DNA from 4 places in the Mesorhizobium sp. J428 genome. Region 2 is predicted to be linked to each of the others. Evidence: predicted binding sites of a transcription regulator. Region 2 holds the regulator's gene; each other region holds the start of a gene.
What was found. The regulator LexA, encoded in region 2, represses DNA repair genes until DNA is damaged. The targets are predictions, from matches to a motif close to TGTTCNNNNTGTGTTCNG.
Positions count from the first base shown of each region.

Region 1: ssb (single-stranded DNA-binding protein) is a predicted target of LexA. The motif match lies at 4,182-4,199, and genes of this name have one in related genera.
Region 3: uvrA (excinuclease ABC subunit UvrA) is a predicted target of LexA. The motif match lies at 4,810-4,827, and genes of this name have one in related genera.
Region 4: LRS09_RS10670 (metallopeptidase family protein) is a predicted target of LexA. The motif match lies at 4,107-4,124, and genes of this name have one in related genera.

Region 1 is NZ_JAJOMX010000001.1:4,795,894-4,803,070, reverse strand. Features, by position in the region: gene LRS09_RS24145 (CPBP family intramembrane glutamic endopeptidase) at 172-1,155, shown strand; gene LRS09_RS24140 (MarC family protein) at 1,179-1,808, shown strand; gene LRS09_RS24135 (GyrI-like domain-containing protein) at 1,823-2,326, opposite strand; gene LRS09_RS24130 (5'-methylthioadenosine/S-adenosylhomocysteine nucleosidase) at 2,505-3,449, opposite strand; gene ssb (single-stranded DNA-binding protein) at 3,564-4,073, opposite strand; gene LRS09_RS24120 (hypothetical protein) at 4,317-4,580, shown strand; gene LRS09_RS24115 (OpgC family protein) at 4,602-5,750, opposite strand; gene LRS09_RS24110 (alpha/beta hydrolase) at 5,934-6,623, shown strand; gene LRS09_RS24105 (TetR/AcrR family transcriptional regulator) at 6,672-7,177, opposite strand, start outside.
Region 2 is NZ_JAJOMX010000001.1:5,001,075-5,008,251, reverse strand. Features, by position in the region: gene LRS09_RS25220 (ComEC/Rec2 family competence protein) at 1-2,113, shown strand, start outside; gene lexA (transcriptional repressor LexA) at 2,139-2,852, opposite strand; gene glp (gephyrin-like molybdotransferase Glp) at 2,983-4,185, opposite strand; gene moaC (cyclic pyranopterin monophosphate synthase MoaC) at 4,190-4,684, opposite strand; gene trpC (indole-3-glycerol phosphate synthase TrpC) at 4,687-5,499, opposite strand; gene trpD (anthranilate phosphoribosyltransferase) at 5,496-6,506, opposite strand; gene LRS09_RS25190 (peptidylprolyl isomerase) at 6,517-7,177, opposite strand, start outside.
Region 3 is NZ_JAJOMX010000001.1:4,787,493-4,794,669, forward strand. Features, by position in the region: gene LRS09_RS24075 (aspartyl/asparaginyl beta-hydroxylase domain-containing protein) at 1-280, shown strand, start outside; gene LRS09_RS24080 (hypothetical protein) at 866-1,297, shown strand; gene uvrA (excinuclease ABC subunit UvrA) at 1,746-4,670, opposite strand; gene LRS09_RS24090 (winged helix-turn-helix domain-containing tetratricopeptide repeat protein) at 5,480-6,970, opposite strand; gene LRS09_RS24095 (hypothetical protein) at 7,136-7,177, shown strand, end outside.
Region 4 is NZ_JAJOMX010000001.1:2,111,492-2,118,668, forward strand. Features, by position in the region: gene LRS09_RS10640 (DUF72 domain-containing protein) at 1-433, shown strand, start outside; gene LRS09_RS10645 (DUF982 domain-containing protein) at 448-711, shown strand; gene LRS09_RS10650 (FAD-binding oxidoreductase) at 704-1,870, opposite strand; gene LRS09_RS10655 (CoA ester lyase) at 1,984-2,874, shown strand; gene LRS09_RS10660 (DUF1737 domain-containing protein) at 2,885-3,091, shown strand; gene LRS09_RS10665 (NUDIX hydrolase) at 3,107-3,544, opposite strand; gene LRS09_RS10670 (metallopeptidase family protein) at 3,544-3,981, opposite strand; gene LRS09_RS30000 (hypothetical protein) at 4,144-5,103, shown strand; partial or broken gene LRS09_RS30005 (DNA polymerase Y family protein) at 5,126-5,365, shown strand; gene LRS09_RS30010 (hypothetical protein) at 5,904-6,458, shown strand; gene LRS09_RS10680 (error-prone DNA polymerase) at 6,455-7,177, shown strand, end outside.

The DNA.
Region 1 (7,177 bases), 210 kb from region 2:
GCTGTGGGTTATTCATGCTGTCTTTTCAAATGGATAGGCATGAATGACGAAGCGGCTGCTAATTCCGGGCCTGCATTTCGCAGCCGCAATCGGCCGCTATGCCGCGCCGCGCCTTGAATTTGCGGCAGCGATTCGGCTTTCTGGGCAGCGTGAACCGCACCGGAGCCGGGAATGCCGCCGATCGAAACCGCATCGCCCTTCCGGCGGTATGTCGCCCTCGCGAGGGAGGGCCGATGGGGTGTGCCGTCCATCGTGATCGGCGTGGCGCTGACAGTGGCCCTGTGGATCGTCACCACGGTCTTCGTCCTATTCGCCGCGTCTGCGATTATCGGCGCCTGGTACGTGCAGTCGTACGGATCGATCTCTGATCGTCTTCAGACTGTCTTTACCGGGCGCGCTGGAACAGCCACGCTGTTCGTTACCCTGGGAGTTCTGTGGGGGGTGGTCTGGGCCGTGCTGCGCATCGTGCACCGGCGGCGACTGTCGAGCGTCCTCGGAACCGACCGGCGAATCGACGTCCGGGACGGCCTGAAGGCGGTTCTCGCCGGCTGCCTCGCCTTCGGCCTCTCGATACTTGTCAGTCCAGATTCGCCGGATCTGCCGGTTGCCCGCTCTTCGTTGCCGCTTGCCGACTGGCTGGTTTACCTGCTGCCGGTCGCGGGACTGATCGCATTGCAGGCATCGGCCGAGGAAGCGGTCTTCCGCGGCTATCTCATGCAACTGCTCGCCAACCGGTTCACGAGCCCGCTCGTCTGGGCGGCGATCCCGTTGCTCGTCTTTACGATCGCGCATTGGGACCCGGAGGTGCAGACCCACATGCTGCTGGCGATCTTCGGCTCCGTCTCCCTGTTCGCGGTTGCGGCGACCGTTCTCGTCGTCGCCACCGGCAATCTCGGCGCGGCGATGGGGTATCATGTCGTGAACAATCTCTTCGCCTTCCTCGTCTTCTCGCCCCAGGGCAACGACGATGAATTCGCGCTCTATCTCTACCCCGCCCTGTCGGATCCGCGCTGGACTGTCAGCGAGGCCGCGCTCGTGGTCGGCATGGAGGTTCTGTCCTGCTTGCTCGTCCTGCTTCTGCTCCTCCACCGCCGCTCGCCGCTCAGGGTCGGCCGGCGGCCGGAAGCAGGTTGCGCTCCGGTGTCCGTGGAGTAGCATGGCGGCGCGGAGGGGACGCCATGCCGACCATCGAGAGCCTGTTCAACGCCTTCGTGACGGTGCTGGTGACGATCGACCCGCCGGGGCTGGCGCCACTGTTCCTGGCGCTGACGCGCGGTATGAACAGGTCGGAGCGCAGCCAGGTAGCGCTGCGCGCCTCGGTGATCGGCTTCATCGTGCTCGCCGTCTTCGCGGTGGCGGGCGCCGCCATCCTGAACATGTTCGGCATAACGCTGCCGGCCTTCCGCGTCGCGGGCGGCCTGCTCCTGTTCTTCATCGCCTTCGAGATGATCTTCGAGCGCCGCAACGACCGCAAGGAGAAGAGCGCCGACGTCGCAATCACGCGCGACCACATCCACAATATCGCCGCCTTTCCGCTCGCGATCCCGCTGATCGCGGGCCCTGGCGCGATCTCGGCCACGGTGCTGCTCTCAGGCTCGTTCCCGACGCTCTACGGGCAGGTCGCGCTGCTCCTGATCCTGCTCGCCGGCATCGTGCTGACCTGGCTCGTCTTCTTCCTCGCCGAGCGCATCGACGGCTTCCTCGGCCAGACCGGCCGCTCGATCCTGACCCGCCTCCTCGGCGTGATCCTGGCCGCGCTCGCGGTGCAGTTCGTGGCCGACGGCATCAAGGCACTGATGGCGGCGTAAGTCCGATCAAGCGGTCAGTGGTCCAGCTTCACCGGCACCATCAGCCTCATCGTCTCGGGCCGCCAAAAGTCCGCATGCAACGGATATTCCTCGCGGTGCTGGATTTCCGAACGGTCGCGGATAAGTCGCTCGGCGCGGAACCAGTCAAGCATCGCCGCATAGCGATCGAGTACCTCGCCGTCGGAGCGGTGATGGCTTGCGACCGCGTAATCCGCCCCCTCGACCGCGAACTCCTCCAGCCCCGCGGGCGTCGACGCATCCTGCGTCAGCTTCGCGCCGGCGAAGCACCTCACCTCATCGCCTTGCCCTGCCAGCGTCACGACCACCACCGGCCCGGGCGTGAACGCCGCCTCTTCGAGGATGCGCCCGCGCAGACGCGTCAGCGCCTCGGCCAATCCACCCGCGACCGCGTCCGCATGGCTGCCGGTCCAGCGCAACCCGGCAAGGCGTGCATCCTCGCGCCGCTCGATGCCGAAACCGTCGAGCCCGAGGACCGGACCTTCGCACCAGCGGCACATCTGTCCTCAACCTACCCGCTCGAAGGGGATGTCAGCGTCGTGGTCACGCGAGGAGCCCCGCCCGCCGGGACCGCTGCGTGCGAGCGGCAGTCCGACGGGCCAATCTGGCCGAAATCGGGGACGCCGGAGCCCGTCTCGCCCGGCAAGGTCCGGTCGTCGATTCATTTCAGCTGCGCTTTCATGGCATTTCCTGCAGGATCGCCTTGACCACGGCCGCGGAATTCTTCGAGGCCAGCCCCATAAACGTCGCCATCTCGTTGGCGCCCTCGCTTCCGCCGGCCAGGTCGGACAGACTGCGCACGGCGAGGAACGGCACGCCGTTCGAATAGGCGACATGCGCGACGGCCGCGCTTTCCATGTCCAGCACCTTCGCCCCGAAGGTCGCAAGCACATATTCACGGAATTTTGCGTTGTCGACGAAGGCTTGGCCGGACACTCCGTTGCCGCCGACGACGATCTTCGGCTTCGCGGTGAGGCACTTGTTCTCCTCGACGCAGTCCGCCAGGTCGAGTTTCGCCGCCACTTCACGTGCCGCGTCGAGCAAGCCGGGGTCACTCGGGAACCAGAAACGCTCTTCCTCGCCCGATGCATTCTCGCGAGTGACGTTGACCGAACGCGGCACGATCATGCCGTAGCCGGCAATGCCCTGCTCCTCCATCCATGGCGGAATGGCAAAACCTTCTGGCGTCTCGCGGGCGAACACCGCCTCCAGGTACTGGCTCCACTGGTCGGCAATGACGACGTCGCCGATATGCAGCGTGGGGTCGACGCCGCCGGCGATGCCGGAGAATGTGACTGCCGAGAGCGAGAAGCGGTCGAGCGCGATCTGCGTGTTCATCGCGGCGTTGACCATGCTGATGCCGCTCAGGAACAGCACCACGTCCTTGCCGGCGAGCTTTCCGGTAATGAAGCTGCGCCCATTGACCCGATACTCGCTGGCCTCCGCCAGTTCCGACTTCAGCACCTGCCATTCCGGCTCGAACGCTGAGACGACCGCAATGCGCGGCTTGGGGTCAAGAAGCTCCGCGGCGACGGCGCCGAGCGGTGCCGCCAGCATCATGAGTCCGCTCAGGCCTGCCGCCATGGCGGGAAGGAATCCGGGGAAACGGGCGGAAGAATGCATGCGATCGATCCTTTGCTCAAAAGCCGTCCCCTCCGCGAGGCCGACTATTGCCGGCCCCGTCCAGCCACGGCAAGAGCAAAATCAGGCTGGCCACATCTTGACCCGGAAGGTCGATCAGAACGGGATGTCGTCGTCGAGGTCGCGCGATGCCGGGCGTCCACCGCCACCGCCGCCGCCGCGCGAACCGTAGTCCGACGGTCCCGACTGGCCGAAATCGGAGCCGCCCGAGCGTCCGCCGCGGTCATACGACACCTGCCCGCCACCACCGCCCTCGCCGCGCGCGTCAAGCATCTGCAGCTCGCCGCGGAACTTCTGCAGCACGATTTCGGTCGTGTAGCGCTCGACGCCGTCCTTTTCCCATTTGCGGGTCTGGAGCTGGCCCTCGATATAGACCTTCATGCCCTTCTTCAGATACTGCTCGGCCACCTTGGCAAGCTGGTCGTTGAAGATCACGACCTGGTGCCACTCGGTCTTTTCCTTGCGCTCGCCGGAATTCTTGTCGCGCCAGCTTTCCGACGTCGCGACGCGGAGGTTGACGACGGCATCGCCCGAGTTCAGCCGGCGAATTTCCGGGTCCGCGCCCAGATTGCCCACCAGGATCACCTTGTTCACGCTACCCGCCATCACACCGCTCCGCGCTTATCCGAAACCAAATCGAGCCGCATCATAACCGAACAGGACAGCCGATGCGCCGGGGCGCGGGAAAAGCCTCCCGCTGTCCACATCTTTGTCTGTTCCTGTTATGTTCTAGAATATTCCGGCCCCGCTTGCAAGTGCGGCGTCCGCGCCACGCCGGCAGGCCGACCCCATGCGGTCCCGCATGTCGGGCGGGTGGCCTTCGGCGGCACGAAAGGCTATGCTGGCCTCATGCTTCGCACGCGCTTCCGCCTCTTCACCGCACTCGCCGTCCTCGCGGCCGCGAGCCTGCCGGCCGTCGCCGACGAGGCGAAGAAGAAGGACGCCGCCCTGCCCGGCGTCGACAGCACCTATTCGATCGTGGCGCCCGAACCCGAGCCCGATGAGCCGCCGGCCGATGCGTCCGGGACGAAGAAGTTCGGGAAGTGGGAGCTCACCGTCTCGGGCTATGTCTGGGTGCAGGTCGGCTCCGGCAGCCACGGCGACGGGCGGTAAGGCCGGCGCCCCGCCTTCCGCTTACGCCGAGACCGGCAGCGCCTTCGCCTCTCCCGCAGCCTTTGCCTTCGGCGCCTTCGCGGCGGCCGTCCGCGTCATCTCCGCCTTCCATTCGAGGAAATAGGCTATCGCCAGCTGCGTAGCGATGCCGGTGGCGATCAGCAGCGTGTCGAAGCCGAGGCTGGGCTGGTCCAGGTGGCGCAGCACCTGCGCCACCATCGCGCACAACGTGCCGGTGACGAAGACCGGCAGCGAATGCTTGCCGAGGATCGCCAGCGGATGGTCGGGCGCCGTCCGCGCCAGCCCTGAAACCGCCGGCCAGCGCGCGACGAGGTAGGTCAACGCCAGCACGTCGAGCAGGCGGAAGAGCGACAGGAAGGTCTTGTTGAACCCGCCCAGCACCTCGGGCAGGCCGAACCACGTCACCTGGCCCCAGAACGGGCTGTGGATCAGCGCGAACGCTCCAACCAGATAAGCGATCGCCAGCCGGGTCCAGAGTGGATGCTGCGGCAGCGCTCCGCCGGCCCTGACATGCATCATGCCGGCGATGCCGATGACATACAGAAACTGCCAAGACAGCGGGTTGAGGAACCAGACCCCCGGCAGCGGATAGTTCGCCGGCGCAATCTGGAAGAGGCCGGCCGCGAGCCACAGCGCGCCCGAGGCGGCCAGCGTCCCGGCCATGCTGCGTTTGAGCAGCCACACGATCGCCGGCGTGGCGACAAGCAGCACCATGTAGACCGGCAGGATGTTGTTGTAGCCGAGCTGGTGGCCGAGCGTGCCGATGCCCACCAACACGCGCGCCGGATCCTCCATCAGCGGGCCGATGTTGATCATCTCCAGCAGGTCGGGCCGCAGCGCGAACACCGCGGCGGCGCAGAAGATGGTCAGCGTCGCCACCGTCGTCATGATGTGGGTGTAGAAGAGCACCCAGGCCCGGCGCCAGATGGCGAGCGCGGACCTCACCGCCTGCTCGCCCTTCATCTTCTGCCCGTAGACCAGGCCGATCGCGAGCCCCGAGATCAGCACGAACACCTCGGCCGCGTCGGAGAAGCCGAGATTCTTGAGCGTGAAGGTTTCGTAGACGTTCCCGGGAACGTGATTGATGAAGATCATCAGCAGCACGATTGCCCTGATGACGTCGATTCGAGTGTCTCGCTCGGCGCGCATGTCTTTGATTCCCGGCCAGTTTTCGCCCGAGTCGACACACTGTGCGCCGCTCGGCTCTTCCATTCCCACGACCCCGGTCGGGTTTGTAGGCATCCCTAAACGGCGAAAACGGGTGTCGGTTCGATCAACTATCGTTTAAGGAGATAACAATGAGGGGCCCGATTGATTTGGGCGGAGCGCGCGATGCGAGGCGACTGGATGGATGCGCCGCTGCGGTATGACCGCAGCTATGTCTACAGGCTTTACGAACCGAAAGACCCACCCGAGCGGACGATCGTGGCGCTGCACGGCTCAGGCGCGGACGAGGCGGCGATCCTGCCGCTGGCGCGGATGCTCGATCAGAAGGCGCGGATCGTGGCGCCCCGCGGCCGCATCCTCCAGAACGGCGAGCGCCGCTGGTACCGCAAGCTGAGCCCGATCACCTTCGACCAGTCGAGCGTGCGGCTGGAGGCCGAGACGTTTTCCGGCTTCCTCGACGGCCTGCGCCGCGACGGCGTCACCGATCCGGACCGCACGCTGTTCCTGGGCTATTCGAACGGCGCCAACCTGGTGGCCGCGACCGTGCTGCTGCATCCCGGCACGATCCGGCAGGCGGTGCTGATGCGCGCCATGTCCGTGCTGGAAGCCGCCCCCAAGGCCGACCTCACTGCCGCGCGCGTGCTGATCCTGTCCGGCGCCACCGACGAGATCTACGGCTCCTACGGCGCGATGCTGGGCGACCTGTTGAAGCGCAACGGCGCCGTGGTGGTGCAGGACACGCTGAGCTCCGGCCACGAATGCGGCGAAGGCGACATCGCCTATGCGCGCGGCTGGCTGGACTCGGTGGAAGGCGGGGTGCCCGCGACGGCGGATGCGGGGGCGTCGCGGGGGTAGGCGGACGAACCGTCTTCTCGCCGGCCCTTCGGGGCCAGTCGACAGACCTTATCGCGACGCCTTGGCCGCCAGCCGTTCCCGCGCTCGGCCGTCACTCCCCCTCCCATCCATCCGCTCTCCCGGCCATGCAGACAGCGCGATGTCCGCCACTTGCTTCAGCCTGGCTGTACACGCCCCATCGCACGCCTGCGCGGACATGCCCTGGACGACGGCCGCGTAGAAGCGGGCGAGTGAATCGGTGTCCGTATCCGCGGGAAGCTCACCGTCGCTCACGGCGCGATCGAGCCGATCCTTGATGGCCCGGGTCGCGGCGTCCCGCCGCGCCGCCACATCCCGGGCAACCGACGCGCTCGCCTCCGAATGCTGGAGCACCGCCGACGAGACGATGCACCCGCGCGGTTTGCCGGGCTGACTGATGCTCTCGGCAACGTCGTGCAGGTAGAACACCATCGCGTCATATGCGCTCGGCGCGCCGCGCAGCGCTTCGGCGCGCCGCCTGTTTTCGCCCTCGATGGCGTAGTCGAGCGCCTGTCGGTACAGGTCCTCCTTCGAGC
Region 2 (7,177 bases):
TTTCGCACTCGACTTCGAGCCAGGCTGGACGCCGATCCTCTCGCTGGCTGGTCTCTTCGGAGCCGTTGCCTGGCTGGCCCGTAATGTCGCGGTGGCGAGATATCTCGCGCTGGCACTTCTGCTCCTCGTTGGTGGTGCCTTCTTCGGCAAGGTGGAAACCTGGCGCTCCAGCACGAAGGTGATCGGCGGCGAAATCACCACACGGCTGACGGGGCGTGTCGAGACGATCGAAACCCGCGAGAAGGGGCGCATAAGGTTGACGCTCGCGGTGATGGCGACAGAGCGGCCGAAGTTGCGCTATCAGCCCGACCGCGTGCGCCTGACGGCCCGATCCGCGCCGCCGGGCCTTGAGCCGGGTGCTGCGGTGACGGGATTGGCGCGGCTCGCGCCGCCGCTCGGGCCGTTGCGTCCCGGCTCCTACGATTTCGCTTTCGAAAGCTATTTCGACCGGATTGGCGCGAGCGGCTTCTTTCTCAAGCGGCCTGAGGTTTTGCCGGCGGCGGACGAGAGTTCGTTGCGCGCGCGCGTGGAAGCCTGGATCGAAGCGCGGCGCCTCGCGCTTGCCGGGCGCATCCGCGGCCATATCGGTGGGCCCGAGGGCGAGATCGCGGCCGCGCTCGTCGCCGGCGTGCGTGCGGGAATCCCGGAGGATGTCAACGAGACGCTGCGCATCACCGGGCTCGCGCATGTGCTGTCGATCTCCGGCCTGCACATGGCGCTGGTGGCGGGCGTGGTGATCGGGTCGCTGCGGCTCGGCTTTGCCGCCTTTCCCGGATTTGCCTCGCGCCATCCGGTGCGGAAATACGCGGCTGTCGGCGCGCTGGCAGCACTTGCCGCCTATCTTCTTATCTCAGGTTCGCAGGTCGCCGCCGAGCGCAGCTTCCTAATGATCGCGGTGATGCTGGTCGCGCTGCTTTTCGATCGCGCGGCGCTGACGATGCGCAACCTGGCGATCGCCGCCCTGATCATCATCGTGCTCTCGCCGCACGAGGTCGTCGGGCCAAGCTTCCAGATGTCGTTCGCGGCAACGGCCGCGCTCGTTTCCGCCTATGGCTGGTGGGCGGAACGCAGAGCGCGCCGAGCACAACCGAATCCTGCACAGCGTGGCGCGCTCCTGCGGATTGCGCGAACGGTCGTCTTCTACGCCGCGGGGTTGGCGGCCACGTCGCTGATCGCCGGCGTCGCGACCGGCATCTTCGGCGCCTGGCATTTCCAGCGTGTCTCGCCGCTCGGCCTTGTCGCAAACCTCGCGGCCATGCCCGTGTTTTCGGTCGTCGTGATGCCGGCGGCGGTGGCCGGAATGGTGCTGATGCCTTTCGGCCTCGATGGGCCAGTCTTCATAATCATGGGGCAGGGGCTGTCGCTGGCACTTGCCATCGTCCGCTGGCTCGCCGAGCGCACGCCGGTCGATGCGATCGGCGCGGTTCCCTCCGCTTCCGTTGTCCTGCTCGCGCTTGCGCTGGTGCCGCTCACGCTTGCCACGACGACCGCGGTGAGACTGCTCGCGGTCCCGCTCGCCGTCGTGGGCTTTGCAAGCCTGACGCTTCGCGAATTGCCGCAGGCCTACGTCTCCGAGGATGCGCGACTGGTCGGGATCAGGACGCGGGACGGCATGCTGGCAGTCAACCGCGACCGTCCGAATGCGTTTACGGTCGAAGACTGGTCGCGGGCGACGATGGCAACCGGTATCATGAAGCCGGCAAAGGAGACGGAAGCCGGAACCACTGGCACCGTCATGGATATTTCTCCGGCGCGATTCTTCTGCGCGGGCGACCTGTGCCGGGTCGAACATGAGTCGGGAGCCGTGGTCGCTCATGCGTTGACGATGCCCGACGCCGAGCAGGCCTGCGACACGGCGAGCGTAATCGTCATCGCCGATCCGACGGCTGCCAATCCCTGCCCGCACAGCAAAGTGCAAATCATCACCGCGCGACGGCTTGCGCTGGACGGCAGCGCAGAGATCCGCTTCGACGGTGTGGGAAACGCTTCCGTCACCTACGCCCTGTCCGGCACGCGTCCCTGGCACGACCACCGCCGCTTCTCGCGCGCCGCCAGAGGCATGGCTCCTTACGAGCCCGCAAACAAAAAAGCCGGCACGAAGCCGGCTTCCTGAACCACTCGTCGGCTCTTCGCGACGCTCAGTATTTCCGGATGAGGCCGACGAGACGACCCTGCACCTTGATCCGGTCCGGGCCGAAGATCCGCGTCTCGTAGGCCGGGTTGGCGGCTTCGAGAGCGATCGAGGCGCCCTTGCGGCGGAAGCGCTTGAGTGTGGCTTCTTCCTCGTCGACCAGGGCCACGACGATGTCGCCGGGGGTGGCCGCGTTCGTGTTGCGGATGATGACCGTATCGCCGTCGAAGATGCCGGCCTCGATCATCGAATCTCCTTTCACTTCAAGGGCATAGTGCTCGCCGCCCGACAGCATTTCCGGCGGCACCATGATCGCGTGGGTCTGGTGCTGGATGGCGTCGATCGGCACGCCGGCCGCGATGCGGCCCATGACGGGGATCGAGATCGCGCTGCCCGCATCGTTGCTGGCAACGGGCGCGCGCGGCGGCTCGGCCGGCTTCTGGCCGAGGCTGCCCTGGATGACGCTCGGGGAGAATTTGCGCGGGCCGGCGAGGGCGGGAGACATCGATTCCGGTAGGCGGACGACTTCCAGCGCGCGCGCCCGGTTGGGCAGGCGGCGGATGAAGCCGCGCTCCTCCAGCGCCGTGATCAGGCGGTGGATGCCGGACTTCGAGGCAAGGTCCAGCGCCTCCTTCATCTCGTCGAAGGAAGGGGGAATGCCGGACTCCTTCATCCGCTCGTGGATGAACATCAGCAACTCGTGTTGCTTGCGCGTCAGCATTTCGCCCTCCAAGAATCGCCAGACAAACAAAACCAGAACAAACACTATCTGTTCGATATGTGTTCTGCAACCGCTTAAATTTTAGTGAATTTGTTTACCGTTCGTTCAGGCTATTTGCCGAGCCGGCTTCTCATCGCAGCAGAACCACGCGGCAGGGAGAGCCCGCAGGGGCTGCGGGAGCGAAGGGCGGACGGACGATGAGGGCGTTGGCGTCGGCCAGAATCCGCAGCATCGAAGAATCCTGCACAGGGAAGGGCGCTGCAACGAGTTGGCCGTCGCGACTCTCGACACGGGCGCGGACATAGTCCTCACGCTGGTCGTTTTCGGTCATGTCGACACCCAGAACCGCGTCCCGAATGTCCAACATATGGGGCCGTCCTCCCAGTTGCGCGACGAGCGGCGCGACGAAAAGGTGCGAGCAGACGAGAGAGGCCACCGGATTGCCGGGGAGCCCGAGCACCCGCACGTCGCCCAATCGGCCGAACATCAGCGGCTTGCCGGGCCGCATCGCGATCTTCCAGAAGTCGAGCGTCATACCGGCAGAACTCAGCACCTCGCGCACCAGGTCGTGGTCGCCGACCGAGGCGCCGCCGAGCGTGACGATGATGTCCGCGCCCGCTGCGCGTGCGCCATCTATCGCCGCGGCGATCCCAGAGCGGTCGTCACGTACGATGCCGAGATCGAGGGGGACGGCACCCATCTTTTCGACCACGGCAGCCACGCCATAGGCATTCGAGGAGATGATCTGGTCCGGCCCGGTCTCGCTGCCCGGCGGCAGCAGTTCGTCGCCCGTGGCGAGGATAGCGACCAGCGGCTTGCGGATGACCGGCAGCGCCGCGTGGTTGGCGGCAGCCGCCAGCGAGACGGCGGCGGGATCGAGGAGCCGGCCCGCCTCGAGCAGAGGCTCACCTTCGCGGAAGTCGAGAGCTTGCCGGCGGATGTTGCGGAAGGCCGCGACGGGCTCCAATGCTTCCACACCATTGGGCGAGAGGCGCGTGTTCTCCTGGATCAGCACGGCGTCGGCCCCGGCAGGAACCGGTGCGCCGGTAAAAATGCGGACCGCTTCGCCGGGGCCAACCGTGCCCGTGAACCCCTTGCCGGCCGGCGCCTCGCCGATGACACGCAGCGTCGCGGGCACCGATGCGACGTCGGCGGCGCGGACCGCATAGCCGTCCATCGCGGAGGCGTCGAAGGGCGGCTGGGTGCGCAGCGCCGCGATGTCTGTGGCGAGCACGCGCCACGCGGCCTGGCCGATCGCGACGGTTTCGGATGCGAGCGGGGCAGCCCCGTCGAGGAGGCGGGCCAGGGCGTCCTTCACCGGCATCAGCGCCATTGGATCAGCCGTTCGTCCGGCGGTAGTCGCCCGACTTGCCGCCGGTCTTCTCGACCAGGCGGATGCCCGTCAACTCCATCTCGCGGTCCACGGCCTTGGCCATGTCGTAGATGGTGAGGCAGGCGACGGAAGCCGCGGTCAATGCCTCCATCTCGACGCCGGTCTTGCCGGTGACGCGCGCAGTCGCCGTGACGCGCAGGCCCGGAAGGGCTGCATCGGGCTCGATCTCCAAGCCCACCTTGTCGAGGAGCAGCGGGTGGCAGAGCGGGATCAGTTCGTGCGTCTTCTTGGCCGCCATAATGCCGGCGATGCGGGCGACGCCGATCACATCACCCTTCTTCGCATTGCCGGCGACGATCATGTCGAGCGTTTCGCGCTTCATCACCACCGAGCCCTCGGCGATCGCGACGCGCTGCGTCTCGGCCTTCGCGCCGACATCCACCATATCGGCCTGCCCGTCGGCGGCGATATGGGTGAGGCCCGGCGAGGGGGCGGTCATCGTCACTCGGCCGCCGCTGCGGCGGCGCCGTTGAGCAGCAGGCGCGTAGCCGCCGCGACGTCGGCCTGGCGCATCAGGCTCTCGCCCACCAGGAAGGTGCCGATGCCGTGGCGTGCGAGCCGCATGCAGTCGGCATGGGTGAAGATGCCGCTTTCGCCGACGAGCAGCCTGTCGGCCGGCACCATGCGGGCCAGCCGCTCCGACACGTCGAGCGAGACTTCGAAGGTGCGCAGATTGCGGTTGTTCACGCCGATCATCGATGAGGCGAGCTTCAGCGCGCGCTCCATCTCCGCTTCGTCGTGCACCTCGACGAGAACGTCCATGCCGAGATCGAACGCGCAGGCCTCGAGCGACTTCGCGTCGTCGTCGGAGAGGCTCGCCATGATGAGCAGGATCGCGTCCGCACCCCAGGCGCGCGCCTCGAGCACCTGGTAGGCGTCGAACATGAAGTCCTTGCGCAGCGCGGGCAGGGCGCAGGCGCAGCGCGCCTCGGTCAGGAATTCCGGCGCGCCTTGGAAGGACGGGGCATCGGTGAGGACGGAGAGGCAGGCGGCACCGCCGGCCTCATACGCGGCGGCAAGCGACGGTGGGTCGAAATCCGCCCGTATCAGGCCTTTCGAGGGGCTCGCCTTCTTGATCTCCGCGATCAGAGCAAACTCGCCTTTGGCGCGCTTCGCCCGCAGGGCCTTGAGGAAACCGCGCGGCTGCTCGCCGCCTGCGATCCGTGCCTTGAGTTCGGCGAGCGGCGTGCGCGCCTTGGCGGCGGCGATCTCGTCGCGCTTGTAGGCCTCGATCTTGCGCAGGATATCGGTCATGCGTTGGACACCTGCACCAGTTTCTCCAGCCGCGCCAGCGCCTTGCCGTCATCAATGGACCGGACGGCCAGCGCGATGCCTTCCTTCATGTCGGCCGCCACACCGGCAACGACAAGCCCCGCGCCGGCGTTCATCAGCACGGTGTCGCGATAGGCGCCGGGCGCGCCGGCCAGCATATCCCGCAGTGCCCTGGCGTTGAAGGCGGCGTCGCCGCCCTTGAGCTCAGCCTGCGTGTGCCAGGCCAGGCCATATTGCGCCGGCGTGATCGTGAACTCGGAAAGCACGCCATCGGAGAGTTCCGCGACCCGCGTCTCGCCGGTCGTGGTGATCTCGTCATAACCGTCGCCATGGACGACCCAGATCTTCTCGGACCCGAGTTCCTTCAGGGCTTCCGCGACGGGTCCCACCCATTCCGGCGCGAAAACGCCGACCAGCTGCCGTGTCACGCCGCCGGGATTCGAGAGCGGTCCGAGCAGGTTGAAGATCGTGCGCGTGCCGAGCTCGACACGCGAGGGGCCGACATATTTCATCGCTGGATGGTGAGCCGGTGCGAACATGAAGCCGATGCCGGCCTCCGCAATGCAGCGCGAGATCGCTTCGGGCGACAGGTCGATCCTGATCCCGAGCGCCATCAGCACATCCGCCGCGCCCGACTGCGAGGAGAGGTTGCGGTTGCCGTGCTTGGCCACCGGCACGCCGCAGCCGGCGATGACGAAGGCGGACCCGGTCGAGATGTTGAGGCTGTGCGTGCCATCGCCGCCCGTGCCGACGATGTCGATCGCGTTGCCAGGGGCTGCGACGCGCAGCATCTTGTCGCGCATCGTGGCGACAGCGCCCATCACCTCCGGCACGGTCTCGCCGCGAACGCGCAGGGCCATCAGGAAGCCGCCGATCTGCGACGGTGTCGCTTCGCCCGACATCACGATGTCAAACGCCTCGCGCGCCTCCTCGAAGGTGAGCGCCTTTCCAGCGGCGACCTTGGCGATGAAGGGCTTGAAGTCGGCCATGGTTGTCCTGTCAGAAGCTCAACGCTTGCTGGATGGCGGTGGGGTTGGTCGTCACGGCGAACTCGCCCTGGAGCCGCGCGACCAGCTGGTCGAGCAGGTCGTCCGCCATGCCCGATGCATAGGCCTGCCGATTCTCGGCCGACACGGCCTCGGCTCCTGCGCCGGCCGGCTCGAACACCTCTGTCACGCGGAAGAGTATCTTCGTGTTGCCGTCCGCCGGCGTGGTGACCCCCGCGCCGCTCTGCGCGACGGCGAAGACCGCGGCGGCACCGTCGGGGCCGAGGTCGACGTCCTCCGCCCCACGCCGCAGACCGCGCTTCACCTGCTTTTCGAGACCGAGTTCGGTCGCGACCGTGTCGAGCGAGTTCTCGTCCTTGACGCGCTTTTCCAATTCCGCCGCCTTGGTCGAGAACAGGCGGTCGCTTTCTTCTGCGATCCAGTCGGCGACGACCTTGTCCTTGACTTCATCTAGCGTGCGGTCGCGGGCAGGGGTGACCTCCTTGACCTCGTAGAAGACGAACCCGCTCGAACCGAGCGACAGCGGCGGGTTCTCGACGTTCGGCTGCGTCTCGAAGGCACCCTGCAGCAGTTCTCGGGAGGAGGGGATGGTCGAGATCACCGTGCCGGCCGGGTCCTGCGCGTTGCGGTCGACTGCTTCAACGGTGGCCACC
Region 3 (7,177 bases), 210 kb from region 2:
GACCGACCAGATCTTCATCGAATGCGGCGACCGCAAGCACTACTGGCACGACGACCCGCTCTACATCTTCGACGACACGCTGATCCACCGCTCGGTCAACGAATACGACGCGCGCCGCTACTGCGTGTTCATGGACATCGTGCGGCCGACGCCGTTCCCGGGCCTCCTGTCGGCGCTTGTCTCGGTCGTGTCGCTGATCGCCTCCAAGATCAACGCCATCTTCTACAAGAACTGGAAGATGTTCCGACCCGCGCCAAAGCCCGCCGCCGGCGCGAACTGAGGCGCGGCAGGGCGCGCTGGGCGCAGCATGGCGCGGTGGAGACGGCGGGGCATGCGGCCATTGCGACGAGCGACGCCAGCACCTGTTTCAGCGCCTCCCGGTTCTTCTCGATCGCCCTGTTCCAGTCCACCGCCGCCTCCTTTCGCTCTGGCCGGCCAAGTCTCGCGCCGGGCGCCGGGGGTGTGGATAGATTTTTTTCGTCGCGGGAGAATCCGGCGCTTCGTCATCCAAGCGCGGCGTTATCCCGGCGACCGGAGGTGAGCCGGGATCGATTGGCGGCCGGAAGCCTGGCGCAAGAAGCGGCCAATCGCGAAGAAGAATGGATACCGGGTCGCCTCCGGCGCCCGGTATGACGGAGGGAGGTTTGAGGCCGGAAGGGTGCAGGGAGGCGTAGACGCCTGACCCGCACACCTCAAACCGCCTGACCGGAAAGCCGGTAGATCGAATCGCAGGACTTTTTTTCGGTCCGGCGGCCGGTGCGAAGCACAGGCCGCATTTGCGGATCGTTAACCCTGCCTTCGGAACGCAGGGCACCTTCGCCCCCGCCGGTGATTGTATGCACAGCTGCAGTCGATGGAGCCTGACATGTGGAAAGCTGCGCTGGGTCTTGCCGCGGTGCTGTTTGCCGCCTCGCCGGCGGGGGCGGGCGAATGGCAATACGATCCCGCCACCGATGTGATCTATGACGGCTCCGTCCCGGTGGCCCGCTGGTACAACGAGCGTCCCGCGATGGAGACGGGGGCGCGGCGCTATCACAGCCCGCGACACGACCGGGTCCGGCACGTGCCGAGGTGCCCGCATCGGCTGTGCGGCTATCCGCTGCCGATTTACAAGGCGCACCGACCGATCCCGCCGCTCCAGGACTACCGCCCCACTGCGCACGCCGACTGGTGCGCGGCGCGCTACCGGTCGCATGCGACGCGTGGACGGATACGTATCAACCGTATCACGGGCCGAGGCGGTATTGCCGGTCGCCGTGGCGGTGAGCAGTCCCGGTCTTACGATGCCCCTGAGTAATTATCCGGACGAGCCGTCCGAGCCGCGCTTCGCCTGAGGTTCAGGCTCTTTGTTACCCAAGTCCGTCGTCGCGTTGCCGCTGGCGCCGGCTCCAATGGCAGCACTGGCGAGGCCTGTAGACGCGGCCGTTTCCCCGGCGCTCGTGGCTATCGACCCTGCGGCCATCTCTGCTGCGTCGGCCGGAGTATCGCCGGCCGGCTTTGTCTTTCCCTCATTCGTTTCGTTGCGTCGATCGTTTGCAGTCGCATTCGGGTTGCCTTCTGGCATCACACCGCCTCCGAACTCATGCATGGACAGTCGAGAGTATGGACCGTCGCGACCCGGTGTCTAGTGGGCTGCGATTCATCCGACGGCATAACTCATGACGCCGCATTCCTTTGCGGCTCACCCGGCCAAGTGGCTCGAAATTCGGGGACAAGCCATCCTCTCCCGCAAGGGGCGAGGAGGGCTACTCCGCCGCCTCGCGTTTCCGCCCGCCCGGCCTTCTCTCCAGCAGTTCCTTCAAGAACTGCCCCGTATAGCTGCGTTTTTCGGCAACAATGTCCTCCGGCCGGCCCTGCGCCACCAGCTCTCCGCCGCCGTCGCCGCCTTCGGGGCCGAGGTCCAGCACCCAGTCGGCGGTCTTGATGACTTCCAGATTGTGCTCGATAACGACGACCGTGTTGCCCTGGTCGACCAGCTCGTGCAGGACTTCGAGCAGCTTGGCCACGTCGTGGAAGTGCAGGCCGGTGGTGGGCTCGTCGAGGATATAGAGGGTCTTGCCCGTGGCGCGGCGGGAGAGTTCCTTGGCGAGCTTGATCCGCTGCGCCTCGCCGCCCGACAGCGTGTTGGCCTGCTGGCCGACATGGATGTAGCCCAGCCCGACCTTGGCGAGCGTTTCCAGCTTGTCGCGCACGGCGGGCACCGCGGCGAAGAACTCGGCGCCTTCCTCGACCGTCATGTCGAGCACGTCGGCAATCGACTTGCCCTTGAAGGTGACCTCCAGCGTCTCGCGGTTGTAGCGCTTGCCGTGACAGACGTCGCAGGTGACGTAGACGTCGGGCAGGAAGTGCATCTCGATCTTGATGACGCCGTCGCCCTGGCAGGCCTCGCAGCGGCCACCCTTGACGTTGAAGGAGAAGCGGCCGGGGAGGTAGCCGCGCGCCTTGGCTTCCGGCAGGCCGGCGAACCAGTCGCGGATCGGCGTGAAAGCGCCGGTATAGGTGGCCGGGTTCGAGCGCGGGGTGCGGCCGATCGGCGACTGGTCGATGTCGATGACCTTGTCGAGGAACTCGAAACCCTCGATGCGGTCGTGCTCGGCCGGGTGCTCGCGCGCGCCCATGATGCGGCGCGAGGCGGCCTTGAACAGCGTCTCGATCAGAAGAGTCGACTTGCCGCCGCCGGACACGCCGGTGACGCAGGTGAAGGTGCCGAGGGGGATTTCGGCCGTGACGTTCTTCAAATTGTTGCCGCGCGCGCCGACGATCTTCAGCCGCCTGTTCTTCTTCAGCGGCCGGCGCTCGGACGGCACCGAGACTTCAAGTTCGCCCGACAGGTATTTGCCGGTGAGCGAGCGCGGATTGGCCATGACCTCGGCCGGCGTGCCTTGCGCGATGATGCGCCCGCCATGGATGCCGGCGGCGGGGCCGATGTCGACGACGAAATCGGCCGCGAGGATCGCGTCCTCGTCATGCTCGACCACGACGACGGTGTTGCCGATATCGCGCAGGTGCTTCAGCGTGTCGAGCAGGCGGGCATTGTCGCGCTGGTGCAGGCCGATCGACGGCTCGTCGAGCACGTAGAGCACGCCGGTGAGGCCGGAGCCGATCTGCGAGGCGAGCCGGATGCGCTGACTTTCGCCGCCCGACAGCGTGCCGGAATTGCGCGCCAGCGTCAGGTAGTCGAGGCCGACGTCGTTGAGGAATTTCAGCCGCTCGCGGATCTCCTTCAGGATGCGGTAGGCGATCTCGTTCTGCTTGTCGTTGAGCTGCGCGGGCAGCGCATCGAACCAGGCGCCGGCTTTGCGGATCGACTGGTCGGTGACCTGGCCGATGTGCAGGCCGGCGATCTTGACGGCCAGCGCCTCCGGCTTGAGGCGGAAGCCGTTGCAGGCGGGGCAGGGGGTGGAGGCCATGAAACGCTCGATGTCCTCGCGGCTCCAGGCGGAATCCGTCTCCTTGTAGCGGCGCTCGAGATTGGGGATGACGCCCTCGAAGGTCTTGGTCGTCTTGTAGGAGCGCAGCCCGTCGTCGTAGCTGAAGGCGACCTGGCGCTCGCCGGTGCCGTTGAGGATCGCGTCGCGCGCCTCTTCGGCGAGGTCAGACCAGCGGTCGGTGACCTTGAAGCCGTAGGCCTTGCCGAGCCCTTCCAGCGTCTGGAGATAGTAGGGCGAGGTCGAGCGCGCCCAGGGGGCGACGGCGCCGTTCTTCAGTGTCAGGCTCTCGTCCGGGATGATCAGGTTGCGGTCGATCGCCTGCTGCGAGCCGAGACCGTCGCAGGTGGGGCAGGCGCCGAACGGGTTGTTGAACGAGAACAGCCGCGGCTCGATCTCGGGAATGGTGAAGCCGGAGACCGGGCAGGCGAACTTTTCCGAGAACAGCATGCGCTCATGCGTCTCGTTGGCCGACTTGTTGGCGGAATCCTCCTTGGTCTCCGAGGCCGGCAGCGGCCGGTCGGCGAATTCGGCGACCGCGATGCCGTCGGCGAGCTTGAGCGAGGTTTCGAGCGAATCCGCCAGGCGCGTCGCGATGTCGGGCCGCACGACGAGGCGGTCGACCACCACGTCGATGTCGTGCTTGTATTTCTTGTCGAGGACAGGCGCCTCGGCGATCTCGTAGAACTGACCGTCGATCTTGACGCGCTGGAACCCCTTCTTCTGCAGCTCGGCGATCTCCTTGCGGTATTCACCCTTCCGGCCGCGCACGATCGGCGCCAGGATGAACAGGCGCGTGCCCTCCGGCAGCTCCAGCACCCGGTCGACCATCTGCGAGACGGTCTGGCTCTCGATCGGCAGGCCGGTCGCCGGCGAATAGGGGATGCCGACGCGCGCGAAGAGCAGGCGCATGTAGTCGTAGATCTCGGTGACGGTGCCGACCGTCGAGCGCGGGTTGCGGCTCGTCGTCTTTTGCTCGATCGAGATGGCGGGCGACAGGCCGTCGATCTGGTCGACGTCGGGCTTCTGCATCATCTCGAGGAACTGCCGCGCATAGGCCGACAGGCTCTCGACATAGCGGCGCTGGCCCTCGGCATAGATCGTGTCGAAGGCGAGCGAGGACTTTCCGCTGCCCGACAGGCCGGTCATCACCGTCAGCAGATCCCGCGGGATGTCGAGGTCGACATTCTTCAGATTGTGCTCGCGCGCGCCGCGGATCGAAATGTATTTCTGATCGGCCATGACCGGTCCGCAGCCTCATGCTGATAAAGGGGATGGCGGAGACCGCCTGCCCGAATGTAGGTATTTTCGCCGCAAGGTCGAGGGCTGCGCGCCCGCGACCCCCAAGCATTAGACGGCGGCGGAAGACGCGGCAAGCGAAAAGAACGGAGAGTGAACGGAGGCTCCTGACAAGACGATGTCAGGAGGTGAGGGCGGTTCGCACGAAGCGGCCTGTAACATTCGATCACTTTTTGCCCCGGAGGCCCGGAAAGGTTTGACCTCGCGGCCGTTGGGGCGCAGATTTCAGATGTCGGGAATGACGAGCGCAGGGCGCTCTCCGTGGCCGACGGGCCGTCTGCGAGGCGCCGCAGACACCGGATCAGATCGTTCCCCGACGAGGCGAAACGGACAGAGGAGGGAGCCATGACTCCACCGGACAGTCCCTTGCGGCTCCGCAGCTAGACGGAGCCACGGCAGACGCAGGCGCGGGTTAAAATCCGCCGAACCACGTGTTGCCGCCCCCCTGACAATCAGAGACCGCAGTCGGATCGATGGCCGACGCCATCTTGGCATCCGAAACAGGGCCGGTCCCTTGAAGCCGGCCGATGGGCAGAGCAAATTGTCCACAACAAAAGGCCCCGTCCGCATTGAGTTGCGGCGGGGCTTTGCGTTGCCGAGGGGCTGCGGCGGTCGGGTTCGGCTGCCGAGGATGATCGTCGGCCGACAGGACGCCAATTGCACGCAGCAAGGGACAGGCTAGTGCACGCAGCAAGGGACAGGCTAGGGCGCAGGCGCCGAAGTCGCGTCCTTGGTTCACGGCGGAAGAAGAGCTATCCTTGCTTGTCGAGGCGCTGCAGGATCGCGCGATACCGTTCGAAGATGGCGGGGTCTTCGTGGAAGATTTCCTCTTTCACGATGTCGTCGACCGTAAGATCGGGAAGCCGGGGATAGGACGACTTGATTTTCGCAAGCGTGGCTTTGGCCAATCTCGTTTCGCCCAATTCCGCATTGCAGATGGTGCGATAGACGATCGACCAGGACGTGTCCGTCGGCATCCTGGCGAAACTGGCGAGCGCCTCTCGGTAGCGCCCGGCATTCGTCAGGATGATGCCGAGGAAATCTTCGAACCATCCCACTGCGAACGGGTCGCGCCGTTGTGCCTGTTCGAGCTCGACGAGTGCCGCGTCATATTTGCCGACATAGTTGAGCAGGAGGGCGCGGATGCTGAGCATGAAGGGGTCGTTCGGGTTCAGGGCGACGGCGCGGTCCAGGCTTGTCTCAGCCTCCCTGAACCGCTGCAGGAACATCAGGGCAAAGCCGCTGGCGAGATGCGCGTAGGCCTCCTCGGGATCGAGTTGCAGCGCGGCCTTCGCGATCCCCAGTCCGGTGTCCAGATGACTTGAGTCATACGTCCACCAGAATTTGATCGACTCGACAAAACCCAGCATGGCCCGGGCCTGGGCAAAATCCGGGTCGAGCTCGACAGCTTTCTGCAGGAACGGTTCGGCCTGGATCACCGTGTCATACTGGCCGGCCAGCTGCAGGGCGCGAAGGTAGCTTTCGTAGGCCGACATGTTGCCGGTCGGGCGAGCCCTGGTGCGCGATGCGATCGCGGTGCGCGCCTGACGAGCCAGCCGCGCCGCGATCATCTGGGTGATTTCGTCCTGGATGGCGAAGATGTCGTCGAGCTGGCGATCGTAGTGCTCGCCCCAGACATGGGCCATCGTGGCCACCTCGGTCAGCTGAACGGTGATCCGAACACGGTTGCCGACCTTTCGCACGCTGCCATCGACGACATACTGGACGCCAAGCGTCTTCATCACCTCGGCCAGATCGTTCGACCTGCCGCGGAACCGGAACGAGGAGTTCCGGGCGATGACGAGAAACTCGCGGAACTTGCCAAGCTCGGCGATGATGTCCTCGGCCATACCGTCGCTGAAAAACGCCTGTTCCGGGTCGCCGCTCAGATTGTCGAAGGGAAGGACGGCGATGGATGGTCTGGACAGCGCCGTTCCTTCTGGCGCCGCCGCGAACGGCCTGGGACCGGCATACTTGTAGCCGCGGCCATGGACGGTCACGATCATTTCGGCGGGCAGCAGCTTTCGCAAAGCCGAAACGTGCACCTGCAGCGTGTTGTCCTCCACCGCAAGGCCGGGCCAGACGGCGTCGAGGAGCTCGTTCTTGCCCACCACCTCGTCCGGCCTGTCCAGCAGCACGGCAAGGATGTCGAAGGATCGAGCCGAAAGCTCCGCCGGGCCCTCCGGCCTGAGCAGCAGCCGTTCGGCTCGTTTCAGACGATAGTCCCCGAACTGCAGATCCATTGGCGGCGAACCGATCCTCGCCGGCAGGATAATCCAGAGCGCGCGTGAAGGCGAACTTTCGAGCCGTGACCTTCAGGATTGTTCAGGGCGGCTCAGGACTCTTCAGGTCCGCGCCAAGGATCAGAGTTGGGAACGGTGCCATCCTCATCATCACAAGAGGACGCCATGACCGAAAGCTCCGCCAGCGCTCCGACGACCATCCCGCGT
Region 4 (7,177 bases), 2.9 Mb from region 2:
GCTGCCCCCGCATCTGAAGTTCGAGACGCAGACCGCCGAAGACTTCTTTCGCCTGCTGCGCGGGAAGACCGCATCGCACATCGCGCTGGAACCGCGCCATCCAAGCTGGTTCTGCCACGAGGCGGAAACCATGATGAAGACGCATCACGTCGCCCGCGTCGCGGCCGACCCGTCCCGCGCGGCGAATGGGGACGAGCCGGGCGGCTGGGATCAGCTGAGGTATTTCCGCCTGCACGGCACGCCCGATGTCTACTTTTCCGACTATAGCGCCGAGAGCCTCCTCGCGATCGGTCGGCGCGTAGCTGCATCGTCGGCCGATGGCGCCGAAGTCTGGTGTATCTTCGATAACACGGCGAAAAGCCATGCGCTGGGCAATGCCCTGTCGCTGATGCGGTCTCTCGGCGAGCCGGGACAGGAACCGCATGGCAGTTAGTCCGTTGCAGGCCAATGCAGACCGAATCCGACGCCAAGCACTTCGCCGAACCCGTCCTCGTTCGACTGTCTTCGGGCGTGGTCTCGATAGGCTCGGTCCAGGAGGCCAGCGATCTGCTGGCAAGCGTGGAGTGGCCAGGCCCGCGCGACGAGTTGCATGCGAATGCGCTGGAGACCTGCCTGAAGGTGCTCGACGGACATCGCTCGATTGAAGATGCCCGCGCGCGGCTGGTCGACGCGGCGCTTGCGGCGGGACTCTATTCGGACGCGGTCAGATGACGTTCAGTTCCCGATAGGGCCGGCCTTCCGCGATCCGCTCGTAGCCGAAGACCGAACAGTCGATCGTGCGGTAACCGCCATGGACGACGAGTTCCGCCACGGCGCGGCCGACGGCAGGGGCCTGCTGCAGCCCGTGGCCGGAGAAACCGTTGGCGAAGATGAAATTCGAAACCTCCGGGTGGCGTCCGATCACCGCGTTCTGGTCGAGCACGTTGTAGTCGTAGTGGCCAGCCCAAGCCCGCGTCGGCTTGATCGCCTCGAAGGCCGGGATACGGGTGGCCAGCGCCGGCCAGATCGTCTCCTCGAACAGCGGCCATTCGGGTTCGAAGTCGGCCGGGTCGGCCGCACGGTCGTCCTCGTGCGGTTCGGCGCCGCCGGTGATATAGACGGAGCCCTCCGGCCGGACATAGACCCCACTCGGATCGACGATGAGCGGCATGTCCGCATAGCGCTCGCGTGCCTCGAAGACGAAGACGGAGCGCTTGCGCGGCTCGACCGGCAGCGCGATGCCGGCGAGCGCCGCCACCTTGCCGCCGCCTGGGCCGGCTGCATTGACGACCATGCCGGCGGATATCTGCGACCCGTCGTCCAGCGTCACTTTTGTGACCTTGCCGCCCTCGCGGGCGATGCCGATCACGTCCGCCTTGATAAAGGCGACGTCGCGCGTCTTCAGCGCGCGGCGGAAGAGCTGGAGATAGGCGTGTGCGTCGAACCAGCCCTCCCCTGTGCGGCCGAACGCTCCGGCGACGATCCCTTCGGTCGATAGCCAGGGGAAGCGCGACTGGAGCGCGGCCGGATCTTCCAGCACGATGTCGGCGCCTTCCGCCGCCTGCACCGCGTGGTTCTGCGCCAGGATCGGCGCACCATCCGGGCTGGCGAGAATGAGATAGCCGTTTTCGCGGAATCCGATGTCGGCATCCGCACCGAACTCCTCCTTCAGCCGCCGGAAGAGGCCGAGGGTGAAGACGGACAGGCGGATGTTCTCGGGGATGGAGAACTGCTGCCGGATCGACGCGCAGGACAGCGTCGTCGAGGCCGTCGCGAACTGCGGGTCGCGCTCGATCAGCGCGATCGAGCCGGTGAAGCCTTCCTCGCGCAGCCCCCAGGCGACAGAGGAGCCGACGATGGCTCCGCCGATGATGACGATATCGAACTGCATATGCGCGATCTCTGTTGCAGCACAACGCAAATCAGGTTCCATCCGCGCGTTCAAGCGCTTTGCCGTCGCAGCCGCTTGCGTCAATTCCTGCTCCGATGCATGAAGACGCCATCATGACGACACGCCCCTTCAGGCCCCGCCGCTCAGTGCTCTACGTTCCCGCCTCGAACGCCAAGGCGCTGTCGAAACTGCCCGGTCTTGCCTGCGATGCCGCCATTATCGATCTGGAAGATGCGGTCGCGCCTGACGCCAAGCTATCCGCCCGCGAGGCGTTGAAAACATTCTTCGCCGAACGCTCGAAGACTCCCCAGTCCGGCGGCCCCGGAGAGATCGTCATCCGTATCAACGGGTTGTCGACGGAATGGGGCCCGGACGATCTGATTGCCGCGCGCGAATGCCGCCCGGATGCGATCCTGTTGCCGAAGGTCGAGACGCCGCGCGACATCCTGGAAGCCAACGACACGCTGGACGATGAGGACGCCCATCCGGGCATGTGGCTCTGGGCGATGATCGAGACGCCGAAGGCGCTGCTCAACATCGGCGCGATTGCCGAACTCGGTCGCGATCCGGGCGCCCGGCTCGCCTGTTTCGTCGCCGGCACCAATGACCTTGTGAAGGAGACCGGCGTGCGCGTGACGCCGGATCGCCGCCATCTCGTGCCCTGGTTGATGCAGATGGTGCTGGCGGCCCGCGCGGGCGGCATCGACGTGCTCGACGGGGTGGCGAACAACTTCCGCGACCTCGACACCTTCCGTCGCGAATGCGAGGATGGCGCCGGCATGGGTTTCGACGGCAAGACACTGATCCATCCAGACCAGATCGGCCCCGCGAACGAGGTGTTCTCGCCCTCCACGGACGAAATCGCCCAGGCCCGCGCGATCGTCGCGGCTTTCGCGGCGCCTGAGAACGCCGGCAAAGGCGTGCTCACCGTCGACGGTCGCATGACCGAGCGCCTGCATCTGGCACAGGCGGAGAAGCTTCTCGCCAGGGCCGGCAATCTCTGAGGAGACATTCGTGAAACTCTATCGCTTTCTCTCCGGCCCCGACGATTCGAGCTTCTGCCACAAGGTGACGGCGGCGCTGAACAAGGGCTGGTTGCTCCACGGTTCGCCGACCTATGCCTTCGATGCGGAAACGAAGACGATGCGCTGCGGCCAGGCCGTCTTCAAGGAAGTCGACGGCGTGGACTACGACCCGGGAATCAAGCTGGGCGAGTGGTAAAAGCGGGTCGGGCGGTCAGGCCTTGCCGAGCATCTCGGCGATGTTTTCCGGAAAGATCGTCTCAACGCTCTGCGTCAGTTCGTCGATCGTCCACCATCTCGCTTCAGATATGAAGGCGCGCTCGACGGGATCCGGATTGCGCGAGATGTCGATCTCCGCGAAGGCTCGGACGAGGAAGTAGCGCTCCTCGGCCGCCACCATCTCGCCAGTCGACAGACGGAACTGCGTGTGGCGCACAGCCACCGCCTCGACCACCTCGGCCTCAATGCCGGTTTCCTCCCGCAATTCGCGCCGGGCCGCATCGACAAAGCTCTCGCCCTCGTCCAGTCCGCCACCGGGCGTGGCCCAATAGGTGGTGCCTGCGAGCGGACCGGTGTCGAACCGAAAGCGGAACAGAAGCACTCTGTCGTCCGGGTCGAGCACCAGCAGACGCGCAGAAGGGCGCTGGCGCATCAGGGCCTGTATTCCTGGTCGAGACCTTCCTCGATGCGCGCCATATCGTCGTCGGACAGGCCGAAATGGTGGCCGATCTCATGGATCAGCACATGGGTGACGATGTCGCCAAGCGTCTCCTCGTTCTCGGCCCAATAGTCGAGGATGGCGCGGCGATAGAGCGTGACGCGGTTCGGGCCCTCGCCGGTCGCCGGGTTCCAGCGCTCGGCGATGCCGCGTCCCTCGAACAGGCCGAGCAGGTCGAACGGCGTCTCCAGCGAGAGATCGTCCATGATCTCCTCTTCGGGAAACTCCGCAACCTGGATGACGATTTCCCCGGTCAGCGTCCGGAACTCATCGGGCAGATGCGCATAGGCTTCGAGCGCGAGCATCTCCATATCCTCCAGGGAGGGGGAGAGCTGGTCGCGCCACAGACGTGAATTGTCGATGCGGGCCATGAATGCTCCTTTGGCGGGCCATATAGGGGTTTTCGGGCGCGGATAGAAGCGTTTCCGTCCGAAAGACGGCAGGAATAAATTCTTTGCGAGTCTGCTTGACTCTTCCGGCAGGCTTCGGAATCTATAGGAACAGAATAGGAACATTTGATCGGGAACAGTGCCATGGCCAAGGGCGCCGCGGCGCATGAGGCCGTTTGCGCCCTGCGCCGGGAAATCGCAAGGATCGAGGGCCGTCTGGCGGAAACGCTGGAGACCCCGTCCGACGATAACGCTGCGGTGCTCGCGCGCCGCAATGGGACCGCTTTGCTGCCGCGCATGCCGACCGGCACGCCCCGTTTCGATGCGGCTCTCGGCGGCGGCATTCCCGCCGCCGGCCTGGTGGAGATACACGGGCGCCTCACGCGCGATGCCGGCGCGGTGTCGGGGCTCGCGCTGGCATTTGCCGCACGCGCGGCCGGGCGCCGGCCCCTCGTCTGGATCGCGACCTCCGAAATGATGCATGAGGCGGGCGAGCCCTATCTGCCGGGCATCTCCGCCTTTTGCGGCATCGGTGCCGGGCAGCTTCTGGTGGCTGAGGCGGCGAAGGCCGCCGACGCGCTGTGGATTGCCGAGGAAGCCGCGAACCTCGAAGCCATCGGCGCCGTGCTCCTGGAGATGCGCGGCAACCCGTCCGCGCTCGACCTGACGGCGACACGGCGGCTGCACCGGCGCGCCCTGGCGGCAGGCCGCCCGCTCTTCCTCCTCCGCCATGGCGCCCAGGCGCAGCCTACCGCCGCACCGCTCCGCCTGGTCGCCTCGCCCGCGCCGGCCGCGCCGCGCCTGACCCTGGCAGGCCCCCTGCGCGGCTCGATCGGCCCGCCCGCCTTCCAGATCTTCATCGACAAGAACCGCCTGTCGCCGCAAGCCACCTTCCTGCTGCAATGGAATGCCGGCCGGCGCATCTTCGAGGAGCCGGACCATGAGCTTGCCGCAAAGGATACTTGCCATCTGGCTGCCCCTCCTGTCGCCGGACAGGGTCTTCCGTCAGAGGTTCGGGAGAGCGTGGCGTTTCGACGGAGCAAAAAGGGGGCCGCTCCTCTTCAGCACGCGGCAGAACAATACCCAGCGCGTCGGCGCGCTTGACGAGGAGGCGGCCCGTCTCGGCCTGCGCCAGGGCATGGGAATCGCCGATGCGCGCGCAATGCATCCCTCGATCGAGATCGTCGAGGAAGACCCGGAAGCCGACCGCCAGTTGCTCGAAAGCCTAGCCGACTGGTGCGATCGCTATACGCCGCTGGTCTCGATCGACGGCGACGACGGTCTCTTCCTCGACATCACCGGCTGCGCACATCTGTTCGGCGGCGAACGGGCATTGATGAATGATCTGCTCGCACGCTTCCGCCACCAGGGCTTCGAGGCGCAGGCAGGACTTGCCTCGACGCCTGGCGCCGCCTGGGCGGCCGCGCGCTTCCGCAGCCCCGTCGTGATCGCGCCGGGAACGGAGGCGGAGCTTCTCGCGCCCCTGCCGCTCACGGCGCTGCGGCTCGATGCAGGGACGATCGCCGGTCTGAAGAGCGTCGGCCTGCGGACCGTTGCGATGGTGATGGAGGCCCCCCGCGCGCCCATCGTCCGCCGGTTCGGACCGCAGGTCGTCCTGCGGCTCGATCAGGCGCTCGGTTCCGTCGACGAGGCGATTTCGCCGCGATTGCCGGTGCCGCCCCTGTCGGTCGAGCGTCGGCTTGCCGAACCGGTAGACCGCATGGAGGACATAGAGAGGCTCGTCCTGCTCCTGTCCCAGGCGTTGAAGCCGCATCTGGAAGAGCGCGGCGAAGGCGCCGAACGGCTGGAACTGATCCTGTTCCGCGTCGACGGCGCGGTAAGCCGCATAGCCACCGGTTCCGCCGTCCCGCTGCGGGAATCATGGCGCATCGCCAAGCTGTTCCATGAACGGCTTTCGGCTTTGGAAAACCGTCTCGACGCGGGGCGGCTTCGATCTTGCGCGCCTCGCAGTGGTATCCACCGCACCCCTCGAAGACCGGCAACAGAACCTGTCCGGGGACACGGCAGCGCACGAGGAAGATGCTGCCTTCTTCGCCGACCGGGTGCGCGCTCGTCTCGGCAGCGCGGCACTGGCCGAACCCGATCTGCGGCAGAGCCACATTCCCGAACGGGCAACGAGCGTCGCCGACGCGCCGCTGGCAAAGGCGATTCCCGCCGGCATGGCGGAGCGGCCGCTCCGGCTCCTGCGGCGCTCCGACCCGATCGAGATCATCGACGGCGCCAGTCTCGATTTCCGCTGGCGACGGATCGATCATTCCCTGCACGGCAAGGAAGGACCCGAGCGCATCTCTGCGGAATGGTGGCGCGATGCGGCGGCCGGAACCCGCGACTACTATCGCATCGAAGACCAGGACGGACGGCGCTACTGGATATATCGCGAGGTTCCGCAGGCAGCCGGCGAAGCGCCGCAATGGCACATGCAGGGTCTCTTCGCATGAACGCTCCCGTCTCTCCCGCCTATGCCGAGTTCGGTGTTCGGTCGAACTTCTCCTTCCTGCAGGGAGCTTCGTCCGGAGAAGAGTTGGTGCTGCAGGCGGCCCTCCTTGGCCACGCCGCGATCGGGCTCGCCGACCGCAACACTGTGGCAGGCGTGGTCCGCGCCTGGCAGCAGGCCAGGCAAACGGGCATTCCTTACCACCCCGGTGCCCGCCTGGTCTTCGCCGACGGCACGCCGGACGTGCTCGCCTATCCACGCGATCGTGCCGGCTGGGGTCGTCTCTGCCGGCTGCTGTCTCAGGCCAATCTCAGGGAGGAGAGCGAGAAGGGGAATTCCTTGGTCTATCTCGCCGACCTGCTCGAATGGGGCGACGGCATGTCGCTGGCGGTGCTGCCGCCGCTCGTCGATGTCGAGGCAGAGCTTCTGCTCCTCCGCAGATTGAAAGACAGGTTTGGTCCGGCGCTACGACTGGCCGCCGTGCCGCGTTTCGGCGGCAACGATGCCTGGCGCCTCGCCCAGGCGGACGCAATGGCGAGGACGACCGGCCTGTCTCTGATGGCCACCAACGACGTGCTCTATCATGAACCCGGCCGACGCCATCTGCAGGATGTGTTGAGCGCCACCCGGCTGAAAAGGACCGTGGCGGAGGCAGGGTTTGAACTGGAGGCCAATGCCGAGCGCCATCTGAAATCACCGATGGACATGGCCCGTCTCTTCCGC